Regions from separate parts of the Bacillus sp. FSL R5-0422 genome, predicted to be linked through region 2. Evidence: a T-box and tRNA genes for the amino acid it is inferred to sense, from the RefSeq annotation. Region 2 holds a T-box; the other holds one or more tRNA genes.
The links. A T-box is a leader RNA that pairs with one kind of tRNA and senses whether it is charged. The one in region 2 lies ahead of thrS (threonine--tRNA ligase), so its partner is inferred to be a tRNA-Thr.

Region 1: it has a tRNA-Thr gene. The T-box ahead of thrS (threonine--tRNA ligase) is inferred to sense a tRNA for this amino acid. The anticodon was not compared.

The regions. Positions count from the first base shown of each region.
Region 1 covers NZ_CP152014.1:91,350-101,590, forward strand. Annotated here, with positions in the region: gene lysS (lysine--tRNA ligase) at 1-1,323, shown strand, start outside; rRNA gene MKX52_RS00495 (16S ribosomal RNA) at 1,666-3,214, shown strand; rRNA gene MKX52_RS00500 (23S ribosomal RNA) at 3,397-6,327, shown strand; rRNA gene rrf (5S ribosomal RNA) at 6,389-6,504, shown strand; tRNA gene MKX52_RS00510 (tRNA-Val) at 7,289-7,364, shown strand; tRNA gene MKX52_RS00515 (tRNA-Thr) at 7,398-7,473, shown strand; tRNA gene MKX52_RS00520 (tRNA-Lys) at 7,511-7,586, shown strand; tRNA gene MKX52_RS00525 (tRNA-Leu) at 7,595-7,677, shown strand; tRNA gene MKX52_RS00530 (tRNA-Gly) at 7,708-7,779, shown strand; tRNA gene MKX52_RS00535 (tRNA-Leu) at 7,792-7,877, shown strand; tRNA gene MKX52_RS00540 (tRNA-Arg) at 7,888-7,964, shown strand; tRNA gene MKX52_RS00545 (tRNA-Pro) at 7,972-8,048, shown strand; tRNA gene MKX52_RS00550 (tRNA-Ala) at 8,057-8,132, shown strand; rRNA gene MKX52_RS00555 (16S ribosomal RNA) at 8,260-9,808, shown strand; rRNA gene MKX52_RS00560 (23S ribosomal RNA) at 9,991-10,241, shown strand, end outside.
Region 2 covers NZ_CP152014.1:795,425-805,665, forward strand. Annotated here, with positions in the region: gene MKX52_RS03835 (alpha/beta fold hydrolase) at 1-180, shown strand, start outside; gene MKX52_RS03840 (DUF6508 domain-containing protein) at 287-712, shown strand; gene MKX52_RS03845 (hypothetical protein) at 702-1,214, shown strand; gene MKX52_RS03850 (MerR family transcriptional regulator) at 1,354-2,181, shown strand; gene MKX52_RS03855 (MFS transporter) at 2,208-3,395, shown strand; gene MKX52_RS03860 (DNA alkylation repair protein) at 3,533-4,363, shown strand; gene MKX52_RS03865 (DUF1835 domain-containing protein) at 4,596-5,780, shown strand; T-box leader at 5,855-6,077, shown strand; T-box leader at 6,115-6,339, shown strand; gene thrS (threonine--tRNA ligase) at 6,391-8,313, shown strand; gene MKX52_RS03875 (hypothetical protein) at 8,489-9,055, shown strand; gene MKX52_RS03880 (hypothetical protein) at 9,073-10,241, shown strand, end outside.

The DNA of each region.
Region 1 (10,241 bases), 700 kb from region 2:
GAAAAGTCTGCACAAGTAACGATCGCTGGACGTATGATGACAAAGCGTGGAAAAGGGAAAGCTGGCTTTGCGCATATCCAAGACTTAGAAGGACAAATCCAAATCTACGTTCGTAAAGATAGTGTAGGAGAAGAAGCTTATGAATTATTCAAAAGCTCAGACCTAGGCGATATTATCGGTGTAACAGGAACAGTATTTAAAACGAATGTAGGCGAACTTTCTATTAAAGCGACTAGCTTTGAGGTTCTCACAAAAGCACTTCGCCCGCTTCCTGACAAATATCATGGACTTAAAGATGTCGAACAACGCTATCGTCAGCGTTACCTTGACCTGATTGTAAATCCAGAAAGTAAGCAGACGTTCATCATGCGAAGCAAGATCATCCAATCTATGAGAAGATACTTAGATTCTAAAGGATACCTAGAAGTTGAAACACCAACAATGCACAGCATCCCTGGTGGTGCATCAGCACGTCCTTTCATTACTCATCACAATGCACTGGATATGCCACTTTATATGCGTATTGCGATTGAACTTCACTTAAAACGCCTTATTGTCGGTGGTCTAGAGAAGGTATACGAGATTGGTCGTGTATTCCGTAACGAAGGTGTATCAACTCGTCATAACCCAGAATTCACTATGATCGAGCTTTACGAAGCTTACGCAGATTACAAAGACATCATGAACCTAACTGAAAATCTGATTGCTCATATTGCCGAAGAGGTACTAGGAACAACCACTATTCAATACGGAGAAGATGAAATTGATCTGAAGCCTGAATGGAAGAGACTCCATATGGTTGAAGCAGTCAAAGAAGCAACTGGTGTAGACTTCTGGCAGGAGATGTCTGTAGAAGAAGCGCAGCAGCATGCAGCTGATCACGGAATTGAAATTACGAAAAATATGACGGTAGGTCATATCATCAATGAGTTCTTCGAGCAAAAAGTGGAGGAAACATTGGTACAGCCTACATTTATTTACGGACATCCAGTGGAGATTTCTCCATTAGCTAAGAAAAATCCTGAAGACCCTCGCTTCACAGATCGCTTTGAGCTATTTATCGTACGCCGTGAGCATGCTAATGCATTCACAGAACTAAACGATCCAATCGATCAAAGAGAACGATTCGAAGCTCAATTAAAAGAACGTGAAGAAGGAAATGACGAAGCGCATCTAATGGATGACGATTTTGTTGAAGCATTAGAATATGGTATGCCTCCAACAGGCGGACTAGGAATCGGTATCGACCGGTTAATCATGCTATTAACAAATTCTCCATCAATCAGAGATGTACTGCTTTTCCCGCAAATGAGAAACCGCTAATACACCAATTAAAGCGCCATTTTAACTATGGCGCTTTTTATTTTTCATGAAATGAAACTTTTTTTAAAAAAACTATTGCAAGGAAAGAATCAAGATGGTATATTATTATTCGTTGCCGCAAAACAGCAACGAGGTTAAAAAAGAAATTGAAAAAACTTCTTGACTTTAACCGATACGAAATGTTAAGATATTAAAGTCGCTTACGAGCGATAACGAAAATGATCTTTGAAAACTAAACAAGACAAAACGTACCTGTTAATTCGAGTTTTTATAAAAAATCCTATGATGTTTCATAGGTAGTCAGTCAAACGCTGACGAAAAACAAAACTTCGGTTTTGTACTTTTTCGGAGAGTTTGATCCTGGCTCAGGACGAACGCTGGCGGCGTGCCTAATACATGCAAGTCGAGCGAACAGAAGGGAGCTTGCTCCCGGATGTTAGCGGCGGACGGGTGAGTAACACGTGGGTAACCTGCCTGTAAGACTGGGATAACTCCGGGAAACCGGAGCTAATACCGGATAGTTCATTGAACCGCATGGTTCAATGATGAAAGACGGTTTCGGCTGTCACTTACAGATGGACCCGCGGCGCATTAGCTAGTTGGTGGGGTAATGGCTCACCAAGGCGACGATGCGTAGCCGACCTGAGAGGGTGATCGGCCACACTGGGACTGAGACACGGCCCAGACTCCTACGGGAGGCAGCAGTAGGGAATCTTCCGCAATGGACGAAAGTCTGACGGAGCAACGCCGCGTGAGTGATGAAGGTTTTCGGATCGTAAAGCTCTGTTGTTAGGGAAGAACAAGTGCGAGAGTAACTGCTCGCACCTTGACGGTACCTAACCAGAAAGCCACGGCTAACTACGTGCCAGCAGCCGCGGTAATACGTAGGTGGCAAGCGTTGTCCGGAATTATTGGGCGTAAAGGGCTCGCAGGCGGTTTCTTAAGTCTGATGTGAAAGCCCCCGGCTCAACCGGGGAGGGTCATTGGAAACTGGGAAACTTGAGTGCAGAAGAGGAGAGTGGAATTCCACGTGTAGCGGTGAAATGCGTAGAGATGTGGAGGAACACCAGTGGCGAAGGCGACTCTCTGGTCTGTAACTGACGCTGAGGAGCGAAAGCGTGGGGAGCGAACAGGATTAGATACCCTGGTAGTCCACGCCGTAAACGATGAGTGCTAAGTGTTAGGGGGTTTCCGCCCCTTAGTGCTGCAGCTAACGCATTAAGCACTCCGCCTGGGGAGTACGGTCGCAAGACTGAAACTCAAAGGAATTGACGGGGGCCCGCACAAGCGGTGGAGCATGTGGTTTAATTCGAAGCAACGCGAAGAACCTTACCAGGTCTTGACATCCTCTGACAACCCTAGAGATAGGGCTTTCCCTTCGGGGACAGAGTGACAGGTGGTGCATGGTTGTCGTCAGCTCGTGTCGTGAGATGTTGGGTTAAGTCCCGCAACGAGCGCAACCCTTGATCTTAGTTGCCAGCATTTAGTTGGGCACTCTAAGGTGACTGCCGGTGACAAACCGGAGGAAGGTGGGGATGACGTCAAATCATCATGCCCCTTATGACCTGGGCTACACACGTGCTACAATGGACAGAACAAAGGGCTGCGAGACCGCAAGGTTTAGCCAATCCCATAAATCTGTTCTCAGTTCGGATCGCAGTCTGCAACTCGACTGCGTGAAGCTGGAATCGCTAGTAATCGCGGATCAGCATGCCGCGGTGAATACGTTCCCGGGCCTTGTACACACCGCCCGTCACACCACGAGAGTTTGTAACACCCGAAGTCGGTGAGGTAACCTTTATGGAGCCAGCCGCCGAAGGTGGGACAGATGATTGGGGTGAAGTCGTAACAAGGTAGCCGTATCGGAAGGTGCGGCTGGATCACCTCCTTTCTAAGGATATATGGAGCAGCGTGCGTTTTCGTCTTGTTTAGTTTTGAAGGATCATTCCTTCAAAACATGTCTCTAGCGAGACAGGATTGTTCTTTGAAAACTAGATAACAATAAGTAATACATTCACATTGAATGCAATGCAAAGTTCATCACACATAGTGATTCTTTCTAAAGTAAGAAATGGTTAAGTTAGAAAGGGCGCACGGTGGATGCCTTGGCACTAGGAGCCGATGAAGGACGGGACGAACACCGATATGCTTCGGGGAGCTGTAAGCAAGCTTTGATCCGGAGATTTCCGAATGGGGAAACCCACTGCTCGTAATGGAGTAGTATCCATACTTGAATACATAGAGTATGAGAAGGCATACCCGGGGAACTGAAACATCTAAGTACCCGGAGGAAGAGAAAGCAAATGCGATTCCCTGAGTAGCGGCGAGCGAAACGGGAACAGCCCAAACCAAGAGGCTTGCCTCTTGGGGTTGTAGGACACTCTATACGGAGTTACAAAGGAACGATATAAGCGAAGAGGTCTGGAAAGGCCCGCCAAAGAAGGTAACAGCCCTGTAACTGAAATGTTGTTCTCTCCAGAGTGGATCCTGAGTACGGCGGAACACGTGAAATTCCGTCGGAATCCGGGAGGACCATCTCCCAAGGCTAAATACTCCCTAGTGACCGATAGTGAACCAGTACCGTGAGGGAAAGGTGAAAAGCACCCCGGAAGGGGAGTGAAATAGATCCTGAAACCGTGTGCCTACAAGTAGTCAGAGCCCGTTAAAGGGTGATGGCGTGCCTTTTGTAGAATGAACCGGCGAGTTACGATCCCGTGCAAGGTTAAGCAGAAGATGCGGAGCCGCAGCGAAAGCGAGTCTGAATAGGGCGCATGAGTACGTGGTCGTAGACCCGAAACCAGGTGATCTACCCATGTCCAGGGTGAAGTTCAGGTAACACTGAATGGAGGCCCGAACCCACGCACGTTGAAAAGTGCGGGGATGAGGTGTGGGTAGGGGTGAAATGCCAATCGAACCTGGAGATAGCTGGTTCTCTCCGAAATAGCTTTAGGGCTAGCCTCAAGGTAAGAGTCTCGGAGGTAGAGCACTGATTGGACTAGGGGCCCCTACCGGGTTACCGAATTCAGTCAAACTCCGAATGCCGATGACTTATCCTTGGGAGTCAGACTGCGAGTGATAAGATCCGTAGTCGAAAGGGAAACAGCCCAGACCGCCAGCTAAGGTCCCAAAGTATACGTTAAGTGGAAAAGGATGTGGAGTTGCTTAGACAACCAGGATGTTGGCTTAGAAGCAGCCACCATTTAAAGAGTGCGTAATAGCTCACTGGTCGAGTGACTCTGCGCCGAAAATGTACCGGGGCTAAACGTATCACCGAAGCTGCGGACTGTTCTAACGAACAGTGGTAGGAGAGCGTTCTAAGTGCTGTGAAGTCAGACCGGAAGGACTGGTGGAGCGCTTAGAAGTGAGAATGCCGGTATGAGTAGCGAAAGACGGGTGAGAATCCCGTCCACCGAATGCCTAAGGTTTCCTGAGGAAGGCTCGTCCGCTCAGGGTTAGTCGGGACCTAAGCCGAGGCCGAAAGGCGTAGGCGATGGACAACAGGTTGATATTCCTGTACCACCTCCTCACCATTTGAGCAATGGGGGGACGCAGGAGGATAGGGTAAGCGCGGTATTGGATATCCGCGTCCAAGCAGTTAGGCTGGGAAATAGGCAAATCCGTTTCCCGTGAAGGCTGAGCTGTGATGGCGAGCGAAATTTAGTAGCGAAGTTCCTGATTCCACACTGCCAAGAAAAGCCTCTAGCGAGGTGAGAGGTGCCCGTACCGCAAACCGACACAGGTAGGCGAGGAGAGAATCCTAAGGTGATCGAGAGAACTCTCGTTAAGGAACTCGGCAAAATGACCCCGTAACTTCGGGAGAAGGGGTGCTTCTTAGGGTGTTAAAGCCCCGAGAAGCCGCAGTGAATAGGCCCAGGCGACTGTTTAGCAAAAACACAGGTCTCTGCGAAGCCGTAAGGCGAAGTATAGGGGCTGACGCCTGCCCGGTGCTGGAAGGTTAAGAGGAGCGCTTAGCGTAAGCGAAGGTGCGAATTGAAGCCCCAGTAAACGGCGGCCGTAACTATAACGGTCCTAAGGTAGCGAAATTCCTTGTCGGGTAAGTTCCGACCCGCACGAAAGGCGCAACGATCTGGGCACTGTCTCAACGAGAGACTCGGTGAAATTATAGTACCTGTGAAGATGCAGGTTACCCGCGACAGGACGGAAAGACCCCGTGGAGCTTTACTGCAGCCTGATATTGAATGTTGGTACAGCTTGTACAGGATAGGTAGGAGCCTTGGAAACCGGAGCGCTAGCTTCGGTGGAGGCATCGGTGGGATACTACCCTGGCTGTATTGACCTTCTAACCCGCTGCCCTTATCGGGCAGGGAGACAGTGTCAGGTGGGCAGTTTGACTGGGGCGGTCGCCTCCTAAAATGTAACGGAGGCGCCCAAAGGTTCCCTCAGAATGGTTGGAAATCATTCGCAGAGTGTAAAGGCACAAGGGAGCTTGACTGCGAGACCTACAAGTCGAGCAGGGACGAAAGTCGGGCTTAGTGATCCGGTGGTTCCGCATGGAAGGGCCATCGCTCAACGGATAAAAGCTACCCCGGGGATAACAGGCTTATCTCCCCCAAGAGTCCACATCGACGGGGAGGTTTGGCACCTCGATGTCGGCTCATCGCATCCTGGGGCTGTAGTCGGTCCCAAGGGTTGGGCTGTTCGCCCATTAAAGCGGTACGCGAGCTGGGTTCAGAACGTCGTGAGACAGTTCGGTCCCTATCCGTCGCGGGCGCAGGAAATTTGAGAGGAGCTGTCCTTAGTACGAGAGGACCGGGATGGACGCACCGCTGGTGTACCAGTTGTTCTGCCAAGGGCATCGCTGGGTAGCTATGTGCGGACGGGATAAGTGCTGAAAGCATCTAAGCATGAAGCCCCCCTCAAGATGAGATTTCCCATTCCGCAAGGAAGTAAGATCCCTGAAAGATGATCAGGTTGATAGGTCTGAGGTGGAAGCGTGGTGACACGTGGAGCTGACAGATACTAATAGATCGAGGACTTAACCTATATTCTATTGTGAAGTTTGAACATTGTTATCTAGTTTTGAGAGAACATTCTCTCCATCAGGTTTGGTGGCGATAGCGAAGAGGTCACACCCGTTCCCATACCGAACACGGAAGTTAAGCTCTTCAGCGCCGATGGTAGTTGGGGGTCTCCCCCTGTGAGAGTAGGACGCCGCCAAGCTTGTATAAGGATCAGTTCCATTTGGAACTGATCTTTTTTGTGTTTTTGAAAAAATCACTTCTATATTAATGGCTGTGTAAAATGAGAAGTGATGATGTAGTAAGACTCATTGATCAGCTAACCCTTCCGTTCGTCTCACTTACATGTGCTTTAAATGAACAACGCAGTTGTTGTTTGGGTGGATCATTCAATTGTGTTTAGGATGAAGATATAGAAAGCAGCCAATAAAATTTTCTTTGTCAGTCAGATAAAGAGGACTGTTTAGAGTTACACTAGATAACCGAGTATCGCCAAAGAGCATAGAGCACCTCCAGTTAATTTTTACGCCCGCTCTAAGCAAGAACAAGAAAGAATCAACAACTAACTTGTTACCCCAGTAACACTTTAATATGAAGATCGTAACTAACAGCATCATTTACGTATGTTTTTACATAAAAATGATTTCTCAGAAAAATAAAATAACAAAAGAATCCCTTTTTTAGATGATTTGTATGAGAAGATATATTGAATAAAACACGCGTATAAAAAACATGAATTGGGTCATTTCACACCAATAAAGCTTTATTAGAGCGCTTTTTAACAAAAAACATAAAAAAATGCAAAAAAGACTTTTAAAATGATGAAACAAGTGGTAAAATTCTTTAGGTGCCTTAACGAAAAGATGAAAAAAACAACATTAAAATAAATTCAAAAATTATTTTAAAAAAGTCTTTACAAACAATATCTTATCGTTATATAATACTATTTGTCGGATCGAGAGACATTCGAAATGACAACACAATATGGAGGATTAGCTCAGCTGGGAGAGCATCTGCCTTACAAGCAGAGGGTCGGCGGTTCGAGCCCGTCATCCTCCACCATATTTATTCTTACATAATGTTAGGATAGATAAAGCCGGTGTAGCTCAACTGGTAGAGCAACTGACTTGTAATCAGTAGGTTGGGGGTTCAAGTCCTCTTGCCGGCACCAGTTTCATATGGTAAGATAGACAAGTCGCTTTTAAAGCGAGCCATTAGCTCAGTTGGTAGAGCATCTGACTTTTAATCAGAGGGTCGAAGGTTCGAGTCCTTCATGGCTCACCATGTTTCATGCGGGTGTGGCGGAATTGGCAGACGCGCTAGACTTAGGATCTAGTGTCTTTATGACGTGGGGGTTCAAGTCCCTTCACCCGCATTGCCAAATAAAATAAAGAAATCCTGTAATGCGGAAGTAGTTCAGTGGTAGAACACCACCTTGCCAAGGTGGGGGTCGCGGGTTCGAATCCCGTCTTCCGCTTATACCATCCACGCCGGGGTGGTGGAATTGGCAGACACACAGGACTTAAAATCCTGCGGTAGGTGACTACCGTGCCGGTTCAAGTCCGGCCCTCGGCATTATAAATAAGCGCCCGTAGCTCAATTGGATAGAGCGTTTGACTACGGATCAAAAGGTTAGGGGTTCGACTCCTCTCGGGCGCGCCATTAAGATCGGGAAGTAGCTCAGCTTGGTAGAGCACTTGGTTTGGGACCAAGGGGTCGCAGGTTCGAATCCTGTCTTCCCGACCATCTTTTATGGGGCCTTAGCTCAGCTGGGAGAGCGCCTGCCTTGCACGCAGGAGGTCAGCGGTTCGATCCCGCTAGGCTCCACCAATATGATCTTTGAAAACTAAACAAGACAAAACGTACCTGTTAATTCGAGTTTTTATAAAAAAATCCTATGATGTTTCATAGGTAGTCAGTCAAACGCTGACGAAAAACAAAACTTCGGTTTTGTACTTTTTCGGAGAGTTTGATCCTGGCTCAGGACGAACGCTGGCGGCGTGCCTAATACATGCAAGTCGAGCGAACAGAAGGGAGCTTGCTCCCGGATGTTAGCGGCGGACGGGTGAGTAACACGTGGGTAACCTGCCTGTAAGACTGGGATAACTCCGGGAAACCGGAGCTAATACCGGATAGTTCATTGAACCGCATGGTTCAATGATGAAAGACGGTTTCGGCTGTCACTTACAGATGGACCCGCGGCGCATTAGCTAGTTGGTGGGGTAATGGCTCACCAAGGCGACGATGCGTAGCCGACCTGAGAGGGTGATCGGCCACACTGGGACTGAGACACGGCCCAGACTCCTACGGGAGGCAGCAGTAGGGAATCTTCCGCAATGGACGAAAGTCTGACGGAGCAACGCCGCGTGAGTGATGAAGGTTTTCGGATCGTAAAGCTCTGTTGTTAGGGAAGAACAAGTGCGAGAGTAACTGCTCGCACCTTGACGGTACCTAACCAGAAAGCCACGGCTAACTACGTGCCAGCAGCCGCGGTAATACGTAGGTGGCAAGCGTTGTCCGGAATTATTGGGCGTAAAGGGCTCGCAGGCGGTTTCTTAAGTCTGATGTGAAAGCCCCCGGCTCAACCGGGGAGGGTCATTGGAAACTGGGAAACTTGAGTGCAGAAGAGGAGAGTGGAATTCCACGTGTAGCGGTGAAATGCGTAGAGATGTGGAGGAACACCAGTGGCGAAGGCGACTCTCTGGTCTGTAACTGACGCTGAGGAGCGAAAGCGTGGGGAGCGAACAGGATTAGATACCCTGGTAGTCCACGCCGTAAACGATGAGTGCTAAGTGTTAGGGGGTTTCCGCCCCTTAGTGCTGCAGCTAACGCATTAAGCACTCCGCCTGGGGAGTACGGTCGCAAGACTGAAACTCAAAGGAATTGACGGGGGCCCGCACAAGCGGTGGAGCATGTGGTTTAATTCGAAGCAACGCGAAGAACCTTACCAGGTCTTGACATCCTCTGACAACCCTAGAGATAGGGCTTTCCCTTCGGGGACAGAGTGACAGGTGGTGCATGGTTGTCGTCAGCTCGTGTCGTGAGATGTTGGGTTAAGTCCCGCAACGAGCGCAACCCTTGATCTTAGTTGCCAGCATTTAGTTGGGCACTCTAAGGTGACTGCCGGTGACAAACCGGAGGAAGGTGGGGATGACGTCAAATCATCATGCCCCTTATGACCTGGGCTACACACGTGCTACAATGGACAGAACAAAGGGCTGCGAGACCGCAAGGTTTAGCCAATCCCATAAATCTGTTCTCAGTTCGGATCGCAGTCTGCAACTCGACTGCGTGAAGCTGGAATCGCTAGTAATCGCGGATCAGCATGCCGCGGTGAATACGTTCCCGGGCCTTGTACACACCGCCCGTCACACCACGAGAGTTTGTAACACCCGAAGTCGGTGAGGTAACCTTTATGGAGCCAGCCGCCGAAGGTGGGACAGATGATTGGGGTGAAGTCGTAACAAGGTAGCCGTATCGGAAGGTGCGGCTGGATCACCTCCTTTCTAAGGATATATGGAGCAGCGTGCGTTTTCGTCTTGTTTAGTTTTGAAGGATCATTCCTTCAAAACATGTCTCTAGCGAGACAGGATTGTTCTTTGAAAACTAGATAACAATAAGTAATACATTCACATTGAATGCAATGCAAAGTTCATCACACATAGTGATTCTTTCTAAAGTAAGAAATGGTTAAGTTAGAAAGGGCGCACGGTGGATGCCTTGGCACTAGGAGCCGATGAAGGACGGGACGAACACCGATATGCTTCGGGGAGCTGTAAGCAAGCTTTGATCCGGAGATTTCCGAATGGGGAAACCCACTGCTCGTAATGGAGTAGTATCCATACTTGAATACATAGAGTATGAGAAGGCATACCCGGGGAACTGAAACATCTAAGTACCCGGAGGAAGAGAAAGCAAATGCGATTCCCTGAGTAGCGG
Region 2 (10,241 bases):
TTCAATGAGGTCACAAAGGATCATCTTCATATCATTTGGGGGAAGGATGACAAAGGCTATTCAGCCCCATCACATCTTGGTCAGGTTGATTTTGTTCCATATGGTCATCATTTTCCTCTTAGCCATCCGAGTGAAACAGTCGCATTGGTCATAAAGCAGATGAGAGTATGGGGAACATAAAAAGTTTGAGGTAGACCAGCGTGGCTAAATCATTTCACTAGTAAAATATTTGATGAAATCGCGAGAAACAAAGTGAACCATATCAATGGAATAGAGGAGAATGAGAATGAGCCAGTTCGATATTCTAACAAAATACATACCGGTGCTTCAGGAAGATCCTATTGGAGAATGGGTCATCGATCGAGAAAATGATGGTACAGCTGAACATCCGATTCAGATGCCCTTTGTGAATTATTCCGAAACGGTTCGTCACTTGATTGCAGATATTTACACCTTTGCAGAACAACACGAAGAGATGGAGCTTATCCGCTACAGAGAAATCCTGAAAGAAAATGGGATTGAATCGGGAATGAACGTTATGGAGAATGTGGACATTTCAAACTTAAATGCGCAGTGTGTGCTTGCTCTGATGATGGAGGTTGTGAGAGCCGAACGATTTAGTGAGGGTGCCATCCTCAATTCCTTTAAAAGCGGAGCTATTGTCAAGTGCCTAGAAAGATTGGATTGTTTGGATTCAACAAATGAAAAGTAAAACAGATGCAGCCAATACTTTTCATCCTATGAAAATAGAAGAAATTGATCATATTTTATTAAATGATCTTGATGCAATAAAAATGGAAAAAGATGATGAACGTATAAACTTCATTTTACAAGATTCCTATTGTCCTGATAAACATCATATTCAAAGGGTGTATGTCATTTATAAGAAGTCTATACTCAATTTACTTGAAGGTAGGATTCGCTCTATTCATAGTCATGAATTCATCAGTGCTAAGAAAAAAGATCGAACGATTTCTAAAGAAGATATAGAATATGTATTAGAGATGGCTACAGTTGTAGTTCTTGCAAGTGAAAATAATGGAATATTGACGAATTATTTTTATAGTGGAGTCGGAGAAAGGTTAGATTGTATGTTTAATCTATGCTTAGGTTATTCTTCGGATTTACAGAAAAAAGAGAACAAAGTAAGTTTGCAACGGTTTATGAATGATTTAAAAATTGTTGAAGAGATGGGCTTATTAGAAAAATTTTAGAATAATGAGCAAAACCTAGATGTTAGAGAAATCTAGGTTTTTTTGCGCTTTTGAAAAATTTATTCAACTTCATGTTGACCTTCCCCTTAACTGAAAGGTTTATACTTTGATCAGATCAACAAAACGGAGGAGATGCAGGATGTTTAAGATCGGCGATTTTTCAATGTTAAGTAAAGTGCCTGTTAAAACCTTAAGGTATTATGACCAAATTGATTTATTAAAGCCTAAGCAGATTGATCAAGATTCGGGCTACCGTTATTACTCTGCTGAACAGCTGCTTGAGGTTAACCGAATTTTTCTGTACAAGGAATTGGGCTTTACGTTGAAGCAAATGGCGCAGCTTCTTCGTGAAGATATCTCAGTAGAGCAGATTCAGGGCATGTTTCTGCTGAAAGAAAGTGAAATTCAGCAATTGATCGAGAAAGAACAACAGAAATTGGCGCGTATTAAGGAGCGGATGCACCTCATCAAAAGAGAGGGATGTGTTGAAAAAGAACAGGAAGTCATCATCAAATCGGTTGAAAGCAAACGTATCTTGTCTTTTCAATCTAACGGAACGGTTGATGAGATTCCCTCATTTTTTCAGACGTTTCATCATTTATTACTTAAACAACAACAAGAATCGATTTCGGGACCACAAGTGGTGCTATGGAGGGAATCATTCGAAAAGGAAAGTGAGTTTGAATTTGAGGTCGGGTATTCCATCAAAGCGTTAAAAGGCAATCTTCCTCAAGGAATCACGATACGAACGTTACCTGCTGAAGAAACCATGGCGACACTATTATTTCATTCACATTCTCCATCTGCCCAAACAGCTTGTATTGACCTAGCGACATGGATCGAAAAGAACGGATACCGCGTGAAAGAAGATCAGCCGGGCCGGGAGATTTATTATCCATTGTCTGAAACTGAAGAAGGCAGACTCATTGAAATTCAAATTCCGATTATAGATGAAATCAAATCGTAATCATTGCACAAAGGAGAAACGTCACAATGAAGAATAAAACCGTTGTTTATTTACTTGCATTAGCAGCTTTTTTAATTGGAACAATCGAATATATCATTACAGGCATTATCCAAATGGTTGCAGATGATTTACATGTCACGACGTCTGCCGCTGGATTATTGGTCACATCTTTAGCGCTCTCAGCGGCAATCGGTGCACCGATTGTCATTGCACTGACCATCAATATAGATCGCAAAAAAATACTGTCATGGATGCTGATAATTTTTATTTTAAGTAATGTCATCACAAGTGTCAGTCATTCATTTGAAATGGTGATGATGACAAGGGTTTTACAAGGAATTAGCGGGGGGACGGCTATTGTAGTGGCAATGGCTGTTGCGACTCGTCTTGTAGAACGTGAAAAAAGAGGAACAGCTATTGGTATCATTTTAATGGGATTAAGCAGCTCCTTGGTTTTAGGCGTTCCAATTGGGACATTTTTAAGCAGTATGATCGGATGGAAAGCATTATTCGCGGCCATTGGATTGATCACGCTTATTCCGCTGATTGTTGTGTATAGGCGGATTCCCTCTATGAAAGAACAAGAACCGGTGACGCTTCGTATGCAGTTATCAATTTTAAAAGATAAGCGAATATTACTGGCTGTGGCAGTGACGCTATTTTATGTAGGTGGGTATTCCACGTTGTTTACCTATCTAACACCCTTCTTGCAAGCATCAGCAAACCTGAGCATCACAGAAATTAGTGGCATTTTGTTACTAGCAGGAATATGCAGCTTTTTGGGCTCCAGCCTTGGAGGGATGACGGCAGATAAAAAAGGCCCAATATTTACGATTTTCTCAGGAATCATTTTGCAAATCATCATGCTCATGCTGCTATCATTTGTCACAGGGAATCTCGTGGTCATGGTAGCTGTCATCATGATATGGATGATCGCTACATGGAGCACATCACCAGCACAGCAGCTATATCTTGTCACACTTGTACCAAAATCTCCTGATATCGCATTAAGTGTCAATACATCATTTATTCAATTCGGATTTGCCTTAGGTTCTGGTGTAGGAGGGTTTGTGCTAAGTGAAACTTCTATATTAAACCTAAGCTGGATCAGTGCTGGCACGGTTTTCCTTGCTTTACTCATGACCATTCTAATGGTAGCGTTTGACCGATTTTCTCAGCGTAAGAGTTTGAAGGTGATCGGGCAAGGAAGTTAACTGGATTTCAAAGCTGTATGGAAGGAACTACTTATTCCGGGTAGTTCCTTTTTGATTTGAAGAATGCACCAGTGAAGTTGGTTATTTGCTACAATAGGAGTCAATATCCAATCCGCTAGACAAGGAGAGAATACAGCATGCCAATAAGTGAGGAAATCATCAATCGAAAAGGCGCTCGAAAGGGGTCTGATATCCCTTATGAGGTCTTGATCCTTTTGAATCAGGGAGAGATCGAAAGTGTGAATTTAACTGAATGGCTGGCTGTCAATCATATGACGCTAATACAGCATGTTTTGCCGTCCATTGGTTTAGAGCATCGTTTAGACGATGTATCAGCTGAGATTACTAAACAAAAAGCTGAATCAGGAATGAAAGCCATTCGGCTCATTGGTCAATTGTTAGATGACGTGCTACATGAAGAGAATGAAGAAAAACAAGCGGAAGTGCTGCAGGCATTTTCTCACCATGTATCTGATAGCGTGCGCTGCTGGGCTGCTTATATGAACAAACAGAGTTTATCTACACTGGAAGAGAAACTTGCGTACATACAGCCATTTGCAGCTGATCATCATTTTGGTGTTCGAGAAATTGCGTGGATGTCAGTGAGAGAAAGTTTCAGTCTTCAGCTTGATCAAAGTATAGAGCATTTAACAGAATGGGCAAAAAGCGAGGATGAAAATCTTCGCCGGTTCTCTGTAGAGGCAATCCGTCCGAGAGGGGTATGGACAAAGCATATTGAGTTATTAAAACAGGAGCCAGAGAGAGCACTGCCTATTCTAAATTTACTCAAATCCGATTCATCCACATATGTTCAAGATTCTGTAGGAAACTGGCTTAATGACGCAAGTAAAACAAAACCAAATTGGGTAACAAACCTGTGCGACCAGTGGTCAAAGGATTCTGACACAAAAGCAACTAGCAGAATTGTGAAGAAAGCCAAGAGAACGATTGTGAAGGGGAATTTGTGAATAAGAAATTGAACTAATAGAAGGGGAATTTCTATCAATCGAAGAGAAAGCCTCAAAGCCAGCTTAGTAAACAGATTGCCCATTTCATGGGATAAAGTCTCTTTCATTCTGCATTCTATATATCTTAACCTCTCATTGTCATACTTTTGAATGAAATTGACTCAATAGAATTGACGCAAGAACCCTGCATAGGTGAAGATGAAATAAACTGTAAGATAAAGGGAGACGGATGATGATACATATCGTATTTGGGGCAGCGGCTGCCGGTAGTTTAAAACAAGCCTTACGCGAAATGGGGCGAGGCCAATTAAATGAGATCATCGCTTTTAATGACATTTATTCGATTGGACCCCTTCTCCATTTGCATAAACATGAAGGACAGGAGAAGCGTATAGAATGGCTTCGTCATGTGATGTCAAATGAATATGGCTATTTTGATGACATGGTTAACGATCAGCAGAGAATGCTTCAGCAAATAAAAGAAATAAAAGCTGGCAGTCGTATTCTCATCTGGACAGGCAGTAATGCACATGAGCAAATTGGCTTACGATATGCCGTCTATTTATTAAAAGAGAAAAGCATAGAATTGTCTGTAATCAATACAACGACTGCATTTGATCAGCTGTTCAATACTAATACAAGAAGAATGGATATTCGACATTCCGGGGAAATCACATCAGAAAAATTGAAGGTTTTGTACAGAAGTAAAGAGCATATTCACACAGTGTCAACAGAAGAAAGAGAAATATTACAAAACGAATGGCTTTCATTTGCTAAAGAAAATCATACGCTGCGGATATGGAAAAAAGGACAAGCGATCAGCGTACCAGAAGATGAATTTGATGCTTATTTAGTGAAAATGGCTAAGCGGCTTCATCAGTCCGCGCCAGAAGACGAGTACATCGTCACGCCACGCTTAATAGGAGAAGTGATTGGTCATTTAGAACAGTATATCGGTGATGATTTTATTGAGTATCGACTGAAGACATTAATTGATCAAGGCATTTTTGACATGATAGGAAGACGCACTTCCATGCGTTATTACTCAATTAAACTGACAGGCTTCGGTCAGCGCTTCAAAAAATGGGTGTGCTGTCGAGAATTTGAGAAGCATCCTTTTGTGAAAATTGAAGGAGATTACGGTGGTGAACCTTTTCATTGTGGGCATTGTCAATGTCATTTAGAAAGAGATGATGTACCAGTAAGCGATACCCTTTTCTCGAAGATCTGGAATTGGAATATACGGTATGGCCGCTGGTTTGACGAAGAGACAGATGAATTGCTGCCAAATGGCGCAGACATGGAAAAGAAATTCAATCAAGAAGGAGAGCGTATCACTGAAGAAGTGAAACGAGCCTTATCTCCTGCGTTTCAAATTGAATACAGCCCAAGTGAATACGCGCAATATTACATTTAAAGAATGAATTGCAATTACTCTGCAAAAAATAAAGCTTTACATGATCCATCACCTTCATGTAAGATATGGAGAAATTAAAAGCGAAGAAAAGGACATGAGTCATTTTTACTGGTTATCAGAGAGGGAAGTTACGCTGAAATCTTCCTAGCGCAGAAAAATGTCTTACCACCTTTGAGCTGTATTGGGGAAATCATAGTATCCAATATCGTCTACGCCACGTTACGGCACCAGAGCCATAAAGCGAATACGCGTTATGGGAATTTGGGTGGAACCACGGATCACACATTCGTCCCTTTATGAGGGATGGGTGTGTTTTTTTGTACACTCAACTATGATCATTGCTTTGAAAAGGACATGAGCAGCTTTTATCGGTTACCAGAGAGGGAAGTCACGCTGAAATCTTCCTAACGCAGAAAAGTTGTCTTACCACCTTTGAGCTGTATTGGGGAAAATTGAAGTATCCAATACCGTCAATGCCACGTTACGGCACCAGAGCCATAAAGCGAGTATGCATTATGGGAATTTGGGTGGAACCACGGATTACACATTCGTCCCTTTACACGGGATGGGTGTGTTTTTTTATTTTAAAAAAAAGAAAGGTGTGTCAGTCATGAGAGAAAAAATGGTGAAGATTCAATTTCCAGATGGAAAGATAAAGGAGTTCTCTGCAGGTACGACTGTCGCAGATGTTGCCTCCTATATTAGCCCAAGCTTAAGGAAGAAAGCAGTGGCAGGAAAGATCAATGAACAAATGGTCGATGTCAGTCATCAGCTGGAAAGCGATACTCGGCTGTCTATTGTCACACTCGATTCAAAAGAAGGGCTTGAAGTACTGCGCCATACATCTGCACACGTATTAGCCCAAGCTGTGAAAAGGTTATATAGCAATGTCACACTTGGAATCGGGCCTGTTATTGAAAATGGATTTTACTATGACATGAAGCTGAATCAAACATTAAGTGTAGAGGATTTGGCTGCTATTGAAAAAGAAATGGAAAACATCATCAACGAGAATCATCATATCCAAAGAAAGGAGATTTCCTACAAAGAAGCTGAATCGATGTTTGAGCATGATCCATATAAGCTGGATATTTTAAAACGTCTCCCATCGGAAGAAGCCATCACAGTGTATCAGCAAGGTGAATTTATCGATTTATGCCGCGGGCCTCATCTACCTTCTACTGGATTCGTAAAGTCATTTAAGCTAACACGTGTTGCAGGGGCTTATTGGCGGGGTGATAGTCAGAAAGATGTATTGCAGCGAGTGTATGGTGTCGCGTTTCAACATCCAAAACAACTAGCCGAGTATCTTCATTTCATGGAAGAAGCAAGCAAACGTGATCACCGAAAATTAGGGAAACAATTATCTCTGTTCATGTTTTCAGAAGAAGCGCCAGGTATGCCGTTTTATTTACCAAAAGGTCAGATTGTGAGAAATGAATTAATGGCCTTTTCAAGAGAAGTTCGAAGTAAAGCACAATATGAAGAAGTGAGCACACCGTTTATGATGAACCAAGAGCTATGGGAAAAGTCAGGTCACTGGGATCATTATCATGAAAATATGTATTTCTCAGAAGTTGATCATACAAGCTTTGCTTTAAAACCGATGAACTGTCCAGGACATATGCTCATGTTTAAAAACAGCTTATATTCATACAGAGACCTTCCGATCAGAATGGCTGAGTTTGGTCAGGTGCATCGTCATGAATTTAGCGGCGCATTAAATGGATTGTTCAGGGTCAGAACATTTTGCCAAGATGATGCCCATATTTTTTTGAGAGAAGATCAAATTGAAGTTGAAATCAAACAGATTTTCCAATTAGTTGATCATATGTATCGGACATTTGGGTTTGAGTACTCTGTGGAACTATCCACTCGTCCAGAAAAGGCGTTAGGGGATGATGCCATTTGGGATATTTCTGAGTCAGCACTAAAGAATGTGCTTGATCGGCTAAAGGTCGATTATCAGGTAAATGAAGGAGATGGGGCATTTTATGGCCCGAAGATCGATTTTCATATTAAAGATGCTTTGCAGCGTAGCCATCAGTGCGCCACAATCCAGCTAGATTTTCAAATGCCTGAGAAATTTGATTTAACATATATCAATGAAAAGAATGAAAAGGTACGGCCAGTTGTGATTCACAGTGCCATTTTTGGTTCTCTTGATCGTTTCCTTGGCATTCTCATTGAGCATTTCGCTGGCGTCTTCCCGTTATGGCTGGCACCAGTGCAAGTACAAATCATTCCTGTCTCAAAGATTCACCTTGATCATTGCCTCGAGGTGCAGCAGCAATTAAGAAAGATCGGCATCAGAGTCACAATCGATGAACGGGATGAAAAGCTCGGCTATAAAATGAGAGAAGCACAAATGCAAAAAATCCCTTATATCGCTGTCATTGGCGATACAGAAATGCAAGAAAAAACACTGAATATCAGACAGCATGGAGAAAAGACTTCAAAACAGCTGTCTATTGATGACTTTCAACACATGGCGGCTCAACAAATAAAAGATAGAACAGTTGCTCAAATATGATGTGCTGATTTCATGAAGAAGAATAAGACGTTCATTAAATGATGGGCGTCTTTTCATTTGCGAAAAAAGCCGAATTGACAATAGAAAGGGAAAATATTGAAACATTTTTTCGGTGGAATCGTAATAAAGTTAGAGCGTTCAACAGAAACATTGAAAACGGAGAGGAGTTTATGACATGGAACAAGCTGCACTGAAAAAGATGAGGACAAAACAAATAGCTGTCTCTAATTTAATAGTCTGCATCATGATCGTCGCTTTTTTTATCTTATTTCAAATGTTTGACATTCGATTTACACATTTCTTTCTTTGTTTAGGATTTATCATGCTCTTTCTAAGTATTTATGGTTTTATTAAGAAAGGCTCAACAAAGTCTTTCATTCCTATTTTCGAGCAGATAGCCATTTATGAAAAAGAAAAATTGGGGGAAGAGTGGGAGAAAGAAAAGAGGTCAGAAAATATTTCGAGAGTGGTATTGAGTGGTCTGATGTTTCTCCAGTCATTTAGTTTCCAAGATGTAACGAATCCATTCTTAAACATACAACCTATACTTTTACTTTTCTTATTATTTGTAACTCTAGCCCTTATTAATTTAAGCATGCTTTATCGCTTTAGAAAAATTGACCGGTCGACTGAAGGTGAATTAAAAGGCTTTACAAAGGAATCAAACATGATGTCATTGGTTTTAGGATTATTATCAGCGATCATCATAGTCGGTTTTATTGTCACCTTTCTTCTTCCATAACACATCATTATTTTGAGGTGAAACCATTGAATGCAAACATTCAACAACTAATCGATCAGACAAAGGCGAAATTTGGCTTAGATCTTTACTATTTAAAAAGACACAGTTTTTATCGTTACGTCAACATGTTCAATGAAACGATTTATACATTTAATATGGAATGGTTCCCCTCTCATGAAGCTGAACCTGAGGACGACGATGTCAACCCAGACGGCACAGCTGTCATTGAAGTGAATTTGAATACAGGACAGATCGAATCGGTTATTTTTGTTATGGACAAAACCTATGCGCGGCACGGTGTCACGTTTAAGAGACCTTATCCAGCTCATGTCATTCAATGGATCGAACAAGAAACAGGGTTGATCTATGGAGAGCATTTTCATATGCACCAAAAGGAGAGAGGGGAACTTTCTTTCGAAGAAGCAATAGATGGTGTGCAAGTCACACCTTCAGGCAGAATCGAAGTGAAATGGAATGAACATGGACAGCTCATGTACTTTACACACCACGGCCCATTTTTAGCCAAAACATTACTGAAAGCTGAGGAATATGCGCTTTCTCTTAATAAGCTGGAAAACTTAGCTAAGCAGCAAGTCCAGCTGTTTCAATGGCCTTCCTTCGAGCATAACCGGATCCGATCTATTTATGCGTTAGAAGAAATTTATGTGGAAAACGATGGAACAGGCACGATTCCGTATGAAATTGGACGTGAAGAAACGCATTGTATACATGTGAATGAGGTCATTGAATGGAATGAACCGTTAAACAATACCTTTGAAAAAAAAGAAATAGACATTCATGAGTATATTTCAGCTGAACAAGCATTCTCATTGGAACCGTCACCAGATTCCTTACCGATATCAAAAGAAGAGCAAGCCGAGTGTATCAAAGCAGTTCGAACCTTCTTGGCGCAAAAATATCCAAAGGATTCAGGAAAGTGGGTTTTGAAAACACTCCATCGTGATCATGGATACATCCATGCGGTATTAAAAAACGGAGAAGAAGGCAGTGGGTTTATAGACAAGATCAAGGTCTTCATTGACGCGAGCTCGTTTGAAGCCGTTAATTACATAGACAAAAAAGAAATGTTTCAAGTGTGCGGGATACTCAGCCCCTCTCAAGCGGCAAATGAAATTTCTGTATCTCAGAAAGAAGCCTTTGAAAAATTGAGAGAACGTCTTGAACT